3 regions of the Pantoea vagans genome follow, and region 3 is predicted to be linked to each of the others. Evidence: predicted binding sites of a transcription regulator. Region 3 holds the regulator's gene; each other region holds the start of a gene.
What was found. The regulator PurR, encoded in region 3, represses purine synthesis genes. The targets are predictions, from matches to a motif close to CANGCAAACGTTTGCNTG.
Positions count from the first base shown of each region.

Region 1: the regulator PurR is predicted to act here: its motif matches at 1,671-1,688, upstream of guaD (guanine deaminase).
Region 2: the regulator PurR is predicted to act here: its motif matches at 2,872-2,889, upstream of pyrD (quinone-dependent dihydroorotate dehydrogenase).

Region 1 is NZ_CP011427.1:1,891,253-1,895,914, forward strand. It holds gene LK04_RS08765 (DUF1283 family protein) at 1-241, opposite strand, end outside; gene LK04_RS08770 (YnfA family protein) at 372-701, shown strand; gene ydfG (bifunctional NADP-dependent 3-hydroxy acid dehydrogenase/3-hydroxypropionate dehydrogenase YdfG) at 732-1,478, opposite strand; gene guaD (guanine deaminase) at 1,859-3,187, shown strand; gene xdhA (xanthine dehydrogenase small subunit) at 3,184-4,626, shown strand; gene xdhB (xanthine dehydrogenase molybdopterin binding subunit) at 4,616-4,662, shown strand, end outside.
Region 2 is NZ_CP011427.1:2,539,606-2,544,267, forward strand. It holds gene LK04_RS11910 (YcbX family protein) at 1-1,001, shown strand, start outside; gene LK04_RS11915 (cell division protein ZapC) at 1,006-1,548, opposite strand; gene pyrD (quinone-dependent dihydroorotate dehydrogenase) at 1,823-2,833, opposite strand; gene LK04_RS11925 (glycosyltransferase family 2 protein) at 2,952-3,941, opposite strand; gene LK04_RS11930 (lipopolysaccharide biosynthesis protein) at 3,938-4,662, opposite strand, start outside.
Region 3 is NZ_CP011427.1:2,210,601-2,215,262, reverse strand. It holds gene punR (DNA-binding transcriptional activator PunR) at 1-562, shown strand, start outside; gene purR (HTH-type transcriptional repressor PurR) at 559-1,584, opposite strand; gene LK04_RS20550 (YnhF family membrane protein) at 1,859-1,948, shown strand; gene LK04_RS10280 (C40 family peptidase) at 2,015-2,803, opposite strand; gene LK04_RS10275 (Grx4 family monothiol glutaredoxin) at 3,169-3,504, shown strand; gene rnt (ribonuclease T) at 3,547-4,215, opposite strand; gene gloA (lactoylglutathione lyase) at 4,324-4,662, opposite strand, start outside.

The DNA of each region.
Region 1 (4,662 bases), 320 kb from region 3:
CACGGGTATCAAAAGCTTTGTCCGCTTTATCAAACTCTTTCTCCACACGCGTATTGACCTTACCGCGCAGATTTTTCGTGTCATTCCATTGTTGCTGGCTTTGACGTGCCGCTTCATTGCTGGCAGCACTGTTACCATCTTCAATGATCACGCGGTCAGTTTTAGCCACAGCCAATGGCGCGGTCAGCAGCACGCTGGAAGTCAATACGGCAGCCAGCAGGGCAGAAAACAGATTTTTCATTGTCATTTCCTTAAGTTAACACCAGCACAGCCGCTTGGTCGGCTGTCACAACCATGGGCGTTAGTATATCATCGCTGCTTCTTTACTCACCAGCGGTGAGCCGTTTGTTTAACCTGGAGTGAACATTTTTATGCTGGTGAAAACCACGTTGCTGTTTTTTATCACTGCGATTGCCGAAATTGTTGGCTGTTTCTTGCCGTGGCTGTGGTTGAAGAAAGGCATGACAGCATGGTTATTGATCCCTGCTGCTGCGAGCCTCGCCCTGTTTGTCTGGCTGCTGACGTTGCACCCGGCCGCCAGTGGACGTGTGTACGCGGCCTACGGCGGTGTCTACGTGATGACAGCACTCATCTGGCTGCGCGTGGTGGATGGCGTAAAGCTCAGTACCTGGGATTGGGTTGGCGCGCTGGTGGCATTCTGCGGGATGCTGATTATCGTCACGGGATGGGGTCGCGCATAGGGCACACGGCAGTGCGCCCTTGGGCATCGTTTAGCCTTTATGCACTTTCAAACCCGCGAGGGTCTGGGCCACGGGCATAATCTCTAATGTATTGATGTTAACGTGTTTAGGCAGGGTGGTTACCCAGTAAACGGCTTCAGTCACGTCTTCCGCGGTCAGTGCGGTAGTGCCTTCGTAAACCGCATCGGCGCGACCATCGTCACCTTTGAAACGCACGTTGGAGAACTCGGTGCCACCTACTAAACCAGGCTCAATATCGGTAACACGCAGCGCCGTGCCGTGTAAATCAGTGCGCAGGTTGAGGCTGAACTGACGGACGAAGGCCTTGGTTGCGCCATACACGTTACCGCCCAGGTAAGGCCAGCTCCCCGCGATGGAGCCAATGTTGACGATATGACCAACATTGCGCTCCACCATGGCAGGCAGTACCGCGCGAGTCATGTACACCAAGCCTTTGTTGTTGGTGTCGATCATATTTTCCCAGTCTTCGATATTGGCTTTGTGCGCCGGTTCAACACCCAACGCCAGGCCAGCGTTGTTCACCAGCACATCAATATCGCGCCACTCAGCGGGCAGAGCTGCAATGGCTTCATCGATAGCAGCACGATTGCGCACATCCAACTGAACGGTATACAGATTGTCGCCAAGCTCATCTTTCAGCTCTTTTAAACGCTCAGCGCGGCGTCCGCTGGCGATCACCTTGTGACCTGTAGCAATGAAGCGGCGGGTGATACTTTGACCAAAACCAGCAGTAGCGCCGGTAACAAAAATAATCATCTCACTGTTCCTTAAACGATTTCAGGTTCTCAGCCACACCTTAGCATTAACCCTGACACCATGCTCATGAAAAGCCTAACCGGTGTGTTGCAGGATTCTTCGTGCACAAAAAGAGTGCGCTATTGCACCGGCATTGCGCAAAAAATCACGGGTCTTACTACGTTATCTCTGCGATTTACACTTTCATCACCAATAGCAACCGTTTGCCATTGTCAGCAAACGGTTGCGCATTCGTTTGCGAATTGATCCTGCCCTCAAAATCAATAAAAATCACCTATTTTATTGAAATAGAACAGTATTTTTTGTTCTAAGCTTTGGCATGTCCCTTGCAATTCACTTTCAAGGCAATTATCTGCAATGACATGTATCAAGGAACTTTTATGCCTTACGCCTCTGAAACCCTGCTGCGCGCCAGCTTCTTTGACTTCACCGCCCTGGCTGCACAGCCCGATCAGATTGCGGCCAATGCACGCTATCTTGAAGATGGCCTACTAACGCTGCGTGATGGCAAAGTGGTCGCGCTGGAAAGTTGGGAGATCGCAGAAGGGCGCGTTGATGCCGCTCAGGTGATCGATCTGCGCGGTAAACTCATCGTGCCGGGCTTTGTCGACACCCACATCCACTATCCGCAAACAGAGATGATTGGGGCCTTTGGCGAGCAGCTACTGGAGTGGCTGAACCAATACACTTTCCCGGTCGAGAGCCAATATCACTGCCCGGACCACGCTGCGCAGATGTCCGCCTTCTTCTTGCAGCAGCTCTTGGCGAATGGCACCACCAGTGCGCTGGTGTTTGGCACCGTCCACAAACAGTCCGTTGACGCCTTATTTAGCGCAGCGGAAAAGCTCGATATGCGATTGATCGCGGGCAAGGTGATGATGGATCGCAACGCGCCAGAGTATCTGACCGAAACCCCCGAAGAGAGTTATCAGCATACCCTGGAACTGATTGAGCGCTGGCACCAGCGTGGTCGGCTTAGTTATGCATTGACGCCGCGCTTTGCGCCAACGTCATCACCGGCGCTGCTGGAGAAGGTACGTCAGCTGCGTGAAGAGTTCCCTGATACCTGGCTGCACACACACCTCAGTGAGAACCAGCAGGAAATTGCCTGGGTGAACGAATTGTTCCCAGAGCACGACGGCTACCTTGATGTGTATCACCAGCATCAACTGACCGGTAAGCGCAGTGTGTTTGCGCATTGCCTGCATCTGGAAGATCGCGAATGGCAATGCCTGCACGATACCGATTCCTCCATCGCATTCTGCCCCACCTCCAATCTGTTCCTCGGCAGCGGGTTGTTCAACATCAAACGCTGCTGGCAGCAGGGTGTGCGCATGGGTATCGGAACCGATGTCGGCGCAGGTACCACTTTTAATATGCTGCAAACCCTGGGGGAGGCTTACAAAGTTGGGCAGTTGCAACAATACCGACTCAGTGCCTGTGAAGCCTTCTACCACGCCACACTGGGCGGGGCGCATGCGCTCGATTTAGATGACAAAATTGGTAACTTCAATCCCGGCAAAGAGGCCGATTTTGTGGTGCTCGATCCGGCGGTGTCACCGCTGCAAAAATTACGCAGTGCCAACAGTAAAGACATCTGGGAACGCCTGTTTGTCATGATGACGCTGGGCGATGACCGCAATATTGCCCAAACCTGGCTGAGTGGCAAACCCGTCTGGCAGCGGCATGGCGAGGAGATAACCGCATGATCCAGTTTCTGCTCAACAACCGCCTGATCACCGAGACGGCTTTAGACCCCAATCTCACGGTGCTCAATTACCTGCGCAATCAGCAGCAGCGGCGCGGCACGAAGGAAGGTTGCGCGTCAGGAGACTGTGGTGCCTGCACGGTAACGCTGGGTAAAGTGGTAGCGGGGCGCATGCAGTATCAAACGGTCAACAGCTGCCTGACACTGGTGAGCAGTTTACAAGGCAAACAGTTGATTACCGTAGAAGATCTCAAGCAGGGGCGTGAACTGCACAGTGTGCAGCAGGCCATGGTGGATTGCCACGGCTCGCAATGCGGTTATTGTACGCCGGGGTTTGTCATGTCCATGTTTACCTTGCAAAAAAACAGTCAAGGCTGGAATCCGCACCATGCCGAACAGGCGCTGGCGGGCAATCTGTGCCGCTGTACCGGCTATCGACCGATTATGGCAGCGGCGCAGCAGGCGTGTGAGCAGCCAGTAGCAGATGCATTTACAGCTGATGAAACCGCGCTGGTACAGCGGCTTCAGGCATTGAACAACACAGAAGTGCAAACCCTTGAAGCCAACGGCAGCCGCTGTTTTGTGCCAAAAACGCTGGCGCAGTTAGCCGCGCTGTATGAGCAGCATCCTGACGCGCGTTTGCTGGCGGGCGGCACTGATCTGACTTTGCAAATTACCCAGCAGTATCAACGTCTGCCATTGTTGATCGCCTTAGAGCAGGTGCAGGAATTAGCCGAGTGCAGCGAAGATGAGGACACGTTCCGGCTGGGAGCGGCCGCGCCGCTGCATCTCTGTTACCACTTCCTGACCGACAAAATCCCGGCTTTTAGCGCCACACTCGAGCGTTTTGCGTCACTGCAAATTCGCAATCAGGGCACGCTGGGCGGCAACATCGGTAATGCTTCACCGATTGGCGACTGTGCGCCGATGCTGCTGGCGTTGAATGCGCGTTTGGCCCTGCAGAAAGGAAAAGTGATGCGTGAGGTGCCACTCGACCAGTTCTTCATCGGCTATCGGCAAACGGTGCTGCAGGCGGGGGAGTTTATTCACTCCATCATCATTCCAAAAGTGACGGTGTCACATGACTTTAGCGCATGGAAGGTGGCTAAACGACTGGATGATGATATCTCTGCGGTGTTTGTCGCCATCAACATTCAGGTGGAAGACGGCGTGGTACAGCAAGCACGACTGGGCTTTGGTGGCATGGCCGCCACCCCAAAACGTGCTCTGGCTGCTGAAGACGCGTTGAATGGGATGCCATTAAATCAAGCCAGTATCGAAAAAGCCTGCGCTGCACTCAGTCAGGATTTTCAGCCCTTGAGCGATTTTCGCGCCAGCGCAGACTATCGCTTGCAGGTGGCGCGCAATCTCTTGCGCCGCTATTACGCCCAGATCACGGGCGAACTGACTATCACGGAGGTGGCGCGTTATGTCTCATAACCGACCCGAGCTGACCGAAACGCTGCTGAAAAGCCA
Region 2 (4,662 bases), 330 kb from region 3:
TGGTGACAGAGTTAGACGGGACGTTTATTACCGCCCGGCAGTATCCGGAAATGGTTCGCTTTACCCCAGCGCTGTTACCCGATGGCTTATTTCTCAATGCGCCCGATGGCAGCCAGGCGCTGATCCGCTTCAGCGATTTCACCGCACAGCAGGCACCGACTGAAGTGTGGGGCAATACCTTCACTTCACATATCGCGCCTGCAGAGATTAACCAGTGGCTGAGCAGTTTCTTCCCGCGCCCGGTGCAGTTGCGCTGGACCGGAATCGCGCCAACCCGCCGGGTGAAACGCTTTGAAAGCGTGCCGCTTAGTTTTGCTGACGGTTTTCCTTTCCTGCTGGTGAATATGTCGTCTTTACAGGATCTCCAGCAACGCTGCCCCGCCAGCGTTCGGGTCGAGCAATTCCGTCCTAATCTGGTGGTCAGTGGTGCCGCTGCCTGGGATGAAGACAGCTGGAAGACCCTCAAAATTGGCGATATCACCTTTGAGATGCCCAAACCCTGCAGCCGCTGTGTGTTCACCACCGTTGGCACCGAAAGCGGACGTAAACATCCTGAGGGCGAACCATTGGCCACGTTGCAACGCTTCCGCAGCGGCCAGGATGGCAGCGGCGATATCGATTTTGGCTTGAATCTCATCGCGCTGAACAGCGGCGTGATTCGGGTGGGCGATGCCGTCACCATTCTTGAGCGACAGACGCCGCGAGCTTATGGTCCAGGTGAGGTGGTAGAAACGCTGAAGCCGGCCGCCAGCAACCAGGCTGAAGTGACCATTGGCTATCAGGGAAATGCGTTTATCGGTGACAATCAGCAAGTGTTGCTGGAACAGTTGGAGATGCAGGGCTTTCGCATCCCTTACTCCTGTCGTGCCGGGATTTGCGGCAGTTGCAAGGTAACGCTGGTCTCTGGCGAAGTAAAAGCACTGAAGAAAAGTGCAGTGCGTGCAGATGGCACCATTCTCAGCTGCAGCTGTATTCCGGCAGGTGACATCGAACTGGCGTAAGCGTTTAAACAGCTCTCGCCAGGTGGGCTGCTTGTTCCTGCTGGTGAGGATGCAGGCGATCGTTCATGATCTTGATTGCATCGCCTAACTGCATGCCTTTACCGGCAACCGATAACGCATTTTGTGCCAGCAGGCACAGCGCCGCATTTTCACCGCTCTCAACCACCAGCAACTGCGCCCGCTCTCCGGTGTCCGCTAATGTCACGGCGACCATATCGCCCGCACCGGGCTGCCAGCTTTGCGCATGGCTGGTGAAATGCCAGCTTTTCGGCATAAGAGGTTTGAGAAAACGGCTGGCGACCAAGGCATTTAATACTAATTCGGCACGTTGATCGCCTTTTAATCCACTCTGACGGCAACGTTCTTCAAAAGTAAAATACAACGCGGCGTCATCCACGCAAAAACCGCTTTCATTAAAGGCATCCGGCGTCAGCATTTTACGCGAGAAGCGCGAGCGAAATAACATGCCGTCTGCCAAATCCAGCATCATGCGGTCATGCTCTGCGTCGAAATACCAACGCCAGTTGTCATCAGGTTTAATTTTCATGATGTGCCCTGTAGTTTATCGCTGCGCTAAACGGCGCTTAATTTTAAAATATACCCGTCATACTTCTAACCGCAGTTGCGTTGGCTGCGCGTGCTCACCCCAGTCACTTACTGATGTAAGCTCATGGGGATTCCCCCACTTGCCGTCTTCCTGCAACTCGAATTATTTAGGGTATATAACGCTAAAGAAAAGCTGAAAAATGCATCAGCAGCACAAAATATAAACGAGCCGAAGGGATAAATAAACCCCCCGGCGCGGGAAAGTGAGAAATGTCTTAGAGGTGGGTCACGATATCTTTAATTAACGTTGGGCCTTTATAAATGAAACCGGAGTATATCTGTACCAAGGTTGCACCGGCTGCGACTTTTTCACGTGCAGAAACCAGCGAATCAATGCCACCGACACCAATAATGGGCAAACGGCCCTGGAGCTCCTGCGACAGGCGGCGGATCACTTCCGTGCTGCGGGATTGCACCGGACGGCCACTTAATCCCCCCATTTCGTCAGCATATTTTACGCCCGTCACCAATGCACGATCGAGTGTGGTATTTGTCGCAATCACGCCGTCAATTTCATGGCGCACCAAACTGTCGGCAACCTGGATCAATTCTTCCTCTGAAAGATCCGGCGCGATCTTCACCGCTACTGGCACATATTTAAGCTGCCGTTCTTGCAGTTCTTTTTGTTTTAATTTGATCGCAGACAGAAGATCGTCCAGCGCTTCGCCATATTGCAGCGTGCGTAATCCCGGTGTGTTCGGTGAGGAAATATTGATGGCAATATAACCGGCATGGGCATACACCTTCTCCATGCAGGTCAGATAATCGTCTTTACCCTGCTCCACTGGCGTATCTTTATTTTTGCCAATATTGATACCGAGGATACCTTTAAACCGCGCCTTTTTAACGTTCTCGACCAGGTGATCGACACCGTGATTATTAAAGCCCATGCGGTTAATAATTCCTTCCGCTTCCACTAAGCGGAACATACGCGGCTTATCATTACCCGGTTGTGGGCGTGGCGTGACAGTCCCCACTTCTACAAAACCGAAGCCCATCGCGCCGAAAGCATCAATGCACTCCGCATTCTTATCAAGCCCTGCGGCAAGGCCCAGCGCGTTCGGGAAAGTCAGTCCCATGCAACTGACCGGGCGCGACGGCAGCGACTGGCGAATCAGCCCTTCCAGCGGGGTACCGCTGATAAAACGTAATTGTTGCAAGGTGAGTTCGTGCGCACGCTCTGGATCGAGCTTAAACAGCGCCGGCCGGACGATAGGATATAACATGCACTCTCCTGAATGGCGGAAGCGAGGGAAGTCGGGTGCACGCAAATTTGTGCGCCAGAATGGTAAAGGCCTCTGGCGCAAAAGTAAATTTAATCAGGTGATGCAGAGTTGATCGAAGTCAGCGCTTACCGGTATAGCGTGCTAACAGACTGCGACTTGCCTTCAAACCGTTATAAAGCATGGGATAGTACCACTGCAGTTTCATGCGCTTGCTCTCGCCGGTCACTTTACGGATCAACTGGTCGATGGTGACGTGCCACTCCTTGGGGACGTCGATGTTATTTTTGCGCATCTCAATCAAACAACCGTACATCACCGGTTCGTAATAGCGGTCCATCAGCCACTCATCGGCAGGCATACCCCACGCTTGCATAAAGCTTTCGCTGTTACCGCGTGCAATAAAGTAGTTTTCAACCCAGGCAAAAGTGGCTTTGCGTTGTGACAGCGAAGTCACCATAAAACGCTTGTAGTAATAGCTTTCGCCTGTGAGCACCACTTCCTGCGCCTGCATGTACAAGGCAAACATGTAGGGCGCATCCTCATGGTGTTGAATCGGCAGAAATTGCACCCCCACCCTTTCAATCAAATGGCGTGAGACAATACTGCTCCACAACACGCGATGCGCAGATTGATGCGTGATCATATTGCGGAGGGTAGTGCTGCCGCCGGGAAACGCGCCCTGGATACGTCGTTGGTGAAAAAGTTGATATTGCCGCTGGGCGACGGGCAAGTCCGTAAACATTTTGGCGCCAAAGCAGAACAACTCCATTTCGGGATGCTGCGCCTTTGCGCGACGGAAATCTGCGAACAGGGTTTTACCGATGAAATCATCCGCATCCATAAAATAGATGAAGTCGCCGGTGGCAATCTCCAACCCAAGCGTGCGCGCCGCGCTGACACCACCCCGCTGCGCCTGCAACACCGTGATTTGTGGATAGCGAGCCGCCATCTCTTCTAGTAGCGCCACGCTGTTATCCGTTGAGCCATCATCAATTACGATGATTTGCTCGGGAGGAGAAGATTGACCTACCAGCGAATCTATCGCTTCCCCTAACCATGGAGCGCAGTTCCAGTTAGGCACGATCACCGTCATGCTCACGCCGTTCATTCTCTCTCCTCAACGTTAAAGCCTTTATTGAACGGCAGCAGACGCTTGATCACCAGGCTGTGTAAGAGACAACACACTGCCAGATTGACCATGCCAATCAGCCCGAGCCATAACAGATTCAACCAGCGATTTTGATCCCAACTAATGGGCAGGAGTGAGCAGAGCCAGGCCATAACCGCCGCAACAACCCATACCAGCAACACATCACGCGTTAACCATGCGAAATGAATGCCCGGCGCGAAGCGGCGATGCACCAGCCACGCCCACCCCAGCAGGTAGAACACGTTTTGCCCCAGCCATAACCAGCCGGTACCCATCGCGCCAAAATGGAGAGCCGCAAAAATATTGAGCGGCACCAGAATAATGGCAAAACAGGAGAAACCTTTAACATGCAGCTTGAGGTTGCCATTGACGTATTGCAGGTGATACAGCAAGCCACATATTGCCTGCACGCCACTGCCCAGCGCATAGAGGCTGAGGACAAACGACATCTCATTCACCACCTGCTGATTCTGCGTCCATGCCCACAACAGCGGTGCAGAGAAGCACGCAATGGTGATACTGAGCGGAGCCATAAATATCGCCACCGCTTGGGTGGTATACCGATACAGCGTCAGCGACTGGGCATCACCCTCTTTTTTGGTTTTCATCCCGGTCATACGCGGCACGATAGCCTGCATAATCGGGCTGCTCAGCAAAATAATCCCGGTAGCGGCCGTCG
Region 3 (4,662 bases):
TTTCCCGGATATGGAGCTGATTATCAGCTACGAAGTGTTCAACGGTGTCTGGGATGCGCTGGCCGACGGGCGTGTTGATGTCGCTATTGGCGCAACGCAGGCGGTTCCGGTTGGCGGGCGTTTCGCCTTTCAGGATATGGGGGCCTTAAACTGGCGTTGCGTTGTCAGTCCCGATCATCCGTTGGTCAACAATACAGAATTAAATGATGAAATATTGCGTGCCTGGCCATCGCTGGTGCTGGAAGATACGTCTCGCGCATTACCCAGACGTATGACCTGGACCCTGGACAATCAGCGGCGTTTGGTGGTGCCGGAGTGGGAAACCGGAATGGATTGTTTGCAGGCGGGATTGTGTGTCGGCATGGTGCCAGGGCATTTAGCGCGGCCACTGTTGGATCAAGGCACGCTGGTGGAATTGCCACTGCCGCAGCCGTTTCCTGACAGCCCTTGCTGTGTCAGTTGGTCAGAGCAGCGAGCATCACCCGCGTTGGATTGGCTTCTGGCTTATCTGGGTGATGCAGAGACGCTGAACCACGAATGGCTCAGCGAAACGCGAGGTTAGCGGCGATAGTCGCGGAATGGGCCATCGGCAACGGAGCGGCGCTCAATCAAGGTCGGTTGAACCTCAATCGTTTGTGGCTCTTCACGCTTGCTGGTGATGCGATCCAGCAACATTTCGAGCGCTTTCTCACCCAACTCAGCCTTCGGTTGGTGCACGGTGGTGAGCGCTGGTGTGAAAAAGCGCGCGTTGCGCACGTTATCGTACCCGATCACGGAAATATCTTGCGGGACGCGCAAGCCCATCTCATCGGCTGCGCAAATCGCACCCATTGCCATGATATCGCCACCACAGAATACGGCAGTTGGACGCTGTTTCTGATTCAAGATTTGTTGCATCGCCTGATAGCCTGAATCGGGTTCAAAATCACCCTGCACAATCCACTCTGGCCGCACCGTGACCCCGGCTTCATTCATTGCCTGCAAGAAGCCAGCGTGGCGTCCACCGCCCGTGTTGCGTTCAAGTTGTCCCGGGATCGCGCCAATATCGCGGTGACCACGTTCGATCAAATAGCGCCCAGCCAAATAACCGCCATGGAAAGCATTGTCCTGCACGGTATCGGTAAAGTCACCGCGCGAAGCACCCCAGTCCATCACCACCATCGGGATATTGCGATTCTCCTCCAGCATTTGCAGCAGGTCATCTGGGTATTCGGAGCACATGACCAACAGACCATCGACGCGCTTCTGCGCCATCATCGAGAGATAAGCACGCTGCTTTTGCAGGTCGTTGTGCGCATTGCCAAGGATTAATGTGTAGCCGCGCTCGAAGCAGTGATTCTCAACCGCTTCAATGATCTCAGCAAAGTAGGGAGCTTCACTTGAAGTCGCCAGCAATCCCAATGTCTTGGTGTGATTGACCTTCAAACTGCGCGCAACGGCGCTGGGGGAATAGTGCAATTCTTTAATTGCTTCCCAAACGGCGTTACGCGTCTCTTCTGCGACAAAACGCGTTTTGTTGATGACATGCGAAACCGTGGTGGTGGAGACACCCGCGCGTTTTGCTACATCTTTAATTGTGGCCATGAAAAAGGTACTCCCCGGCTTATCGCAACGTACTGATAAGTATATTGTTAAACGTTTGCGTCTGCGAAGGGTTTTGCACCCGAAAATTTGGGTCAACGCTGCCTGTTCAGGCAGGAAAAATCGCTTCAGCAGGCTGTAAATACAGCATGCGCAAAATGGGTTGCGCAACGAAAGGCGGCGATTCTAGCAAGCTGGCGCGGATAACACGAGATTTTTGCCTGACGCTGTGCGAAAATTGTTTTAACCCTAATAAAAGTGTGACTAAGGAGTAGTGATGAGTACAGATCTGAAGCTGGCCCTGATGACCACGGTTGGCGCACTGTTAATGATTATTGCGTTCAGCTTTACGGCCATCCTGCATTAAACAAAAGCGTATAAAAAAAGCCGGTGCTGTGAAAGCATCCGGCTTTTTTTATACGTTGCGCAACGACTAACGAATGGTTTTCGGCGTCATCATGCGGCGTGCACCAACATAATGCTTCTCCCAGTAATCCTCACCCAACGCACTAATCTGAATGTCTTTACCGGTCCGCGGTGACTGAATAAATTTACCGTTACCAAGGTAGACACCTACGTGATCGGCAGTGCCACGATTATTAATACGGAAGAAGACTAAATCGCCTTTTTCGAGCATCTGACGCTTAATCGGCGCGGCATCATGCAAGTGATACATCTCATTCGCAGTGCGCGGGAATTTGTATTTGACTAAATCTTTGTAGGCGTACCACACCAGACCACTGCAGTCGAAACCTGTATTCGGCGAGGTGCCACCCCACTGATAAGGTTTGCCCAACTGGCCCATCAATTTGGTCATCGCTGTTTCACGCGCCTTTTGATAACGCTGGCGGTGTGATTTGCTCATGCGAATGCCGGTCAGCTCCAGCGCTTCATCATCGACTTCACGCGTTTTTTTGGCTAAGCGTTGATGGCCATATTTCTTTGCTGGCGATTTCAGCAGGGATTTCTTACGGGTGGTTTTGTGCAGCGCGGTTTCTGTCTTGCTTTGCTTCTTCAGCTTGAGTTTTTGCACCGTAGTAGACAGGCGAGACTTTTTAGCCGTGGTTTTCACCGGACGTCGCTTGCGGCGCTCATCTTCGCGCGCGCTTTTTTTCTCAGCATTATGCAAACTGGCGTTAACAGGCGCATGCGGTGAAGCAGAGGCCACATTAACGAACAGTTGGGCGAAAGCCAGTATGATAAGCGTAATCAGTAAACGCATAGTCCGGTTACAGGTTAAGCAGTCTGATAAAAAAACAGGCCGCGGCTACGTAAGAGAAATCTGATCAACGATCAGCGCCGAAGTGATTCTAATCCACTTTTTTTCCAAAAGGTAAGGCCTTTTTCTATTAATCTGTTACACGGCTTATTCTGTCGCCTTAATGAGCAATTTCAGCTGGTTAACGCAGCGAAACTATTGCTAATTATTAATTTGTTCATGCCTTTTAATGATATGAAATTGTTATTGAAGTTGGCGGGACTTAACAAACATGGCGATTCGCAGGTCGCGAACGCAAAATCCCGTTTTCAGTGCAGGCCTGAAGTCGCTACAATAAACAAACACGAAGTGATGCTTTAAGGAAGGCAATAATGAGTACTGTTGAAAAAATTCAGCGCCAGATCGCAGAAAACCCAATCCTGCTGTACATGAAAGGTTCCCCGAAACTGCCTAGCTGCGGTTTCTCTGCGCAAGCTGTGCAGGCACTCTCGGCCTGTGGTGAGCGCTTCGCCTACGTCGATATTCTGCAGAACCCGGATATCCGTGCCGAATTGCCAAAAATCGCTAACTGGCCAACCTTCCCGCAGCTGTGGGTGGATGGTGAGCTGGTCGGCGGTTGCGACATCATCGTCGAGATGTTCCAGCGTGGCGAACTCCAGCCGCTGCTGAAAGAAACCGCTGAGAAGTATAAAGAAGCGGAATAAGTGAAAAGGCCGACAAATGTCGGCCTTTTCTTTGGCTGCTGATCAGGCCGATGCGTCGTCTTCTGGCTGCTCATCATTAAACGCCAGCGGCCAGCCGCCCAAACGTTTCCAACGATTCACCAGTTCACAAAACAGCGTTGCTGTTTGCTCGGTGTCGTACAGTGCGGAGTGGGCCTGTGTGCTATCGAAATCCATCCCCGCAGCCTTACAGGCTTTAGCCAGAACGGTCTGACCCAACACTAAACCACTCAACGCTGCCGTATCAAAAGTGGCAAACGGATGGAAGGGATTGCGCTTCAGGCTGGCGCGCTCGGCAGCGGCCATCACGAAGTTGAGATCGAAAGTGGCGTTGTGCGCCACAATAATGGCACGATTACAGCCGTGATCTTTGGTGCCTTTACGCACCATTTTAAATATCGCATGCAGCGCTTCATATTCACTCACCGCACCGCGTAATGGATTGGTCGGGTCAATGCCGGTAAAGGCCAGTGCTGCCGGATTGAGAATCGCGCCTTCGAACGGCTCCACGTGAAAATGCAGGGTTTCATCACGGTGTAACCAGCCATCTTCATCCATCTTGAGCGTGGTGGCTGCAATCTCTAGCAGCGCATCGGTTTGTGCGTTAAAACCCGCGGTTTCGACATCAATTACCACAGGATAAAAACCACGGAAACGTTGATGGAGAGCGTTTAAGGCGTTCGAATCAGACATCAGGATCTCATAGCTGGAAATGGGGCAGCGCGCATTATGGCAAAAAATACAGCGGGGTGCAGCAGGAGAGGGAGGTCAGCCCGCAAATTAGCAGGCTGACAAACGGGACTAGTGACCGAGGCCGTGACCGGCATGTTTGTTTTCGATCAGCTCGATTTTGTAGCCATCGGGATCTTCAACAAACGCAATAATGGTGGTGCCACCTTTGACCGGGCCCGCTTCACGGGTGACGTTACCGCCCACGCTGCGAATGCGCTCGCAGGTTTCCGCCACGTTATCTACGCCCAGTGCAATATGACCATAGGCATTGCCCAGATCGTATTTATCCACGCCCCAGTTGTACGTCAGCTCAATCACCGCGCCTTCACTCTCTTCGGTGTAGCCAACAAATGCCAGGGTGTATTTGTATTCGGTGTTTTCGCTCTGGCGCAGCACGCGCATGCCCAG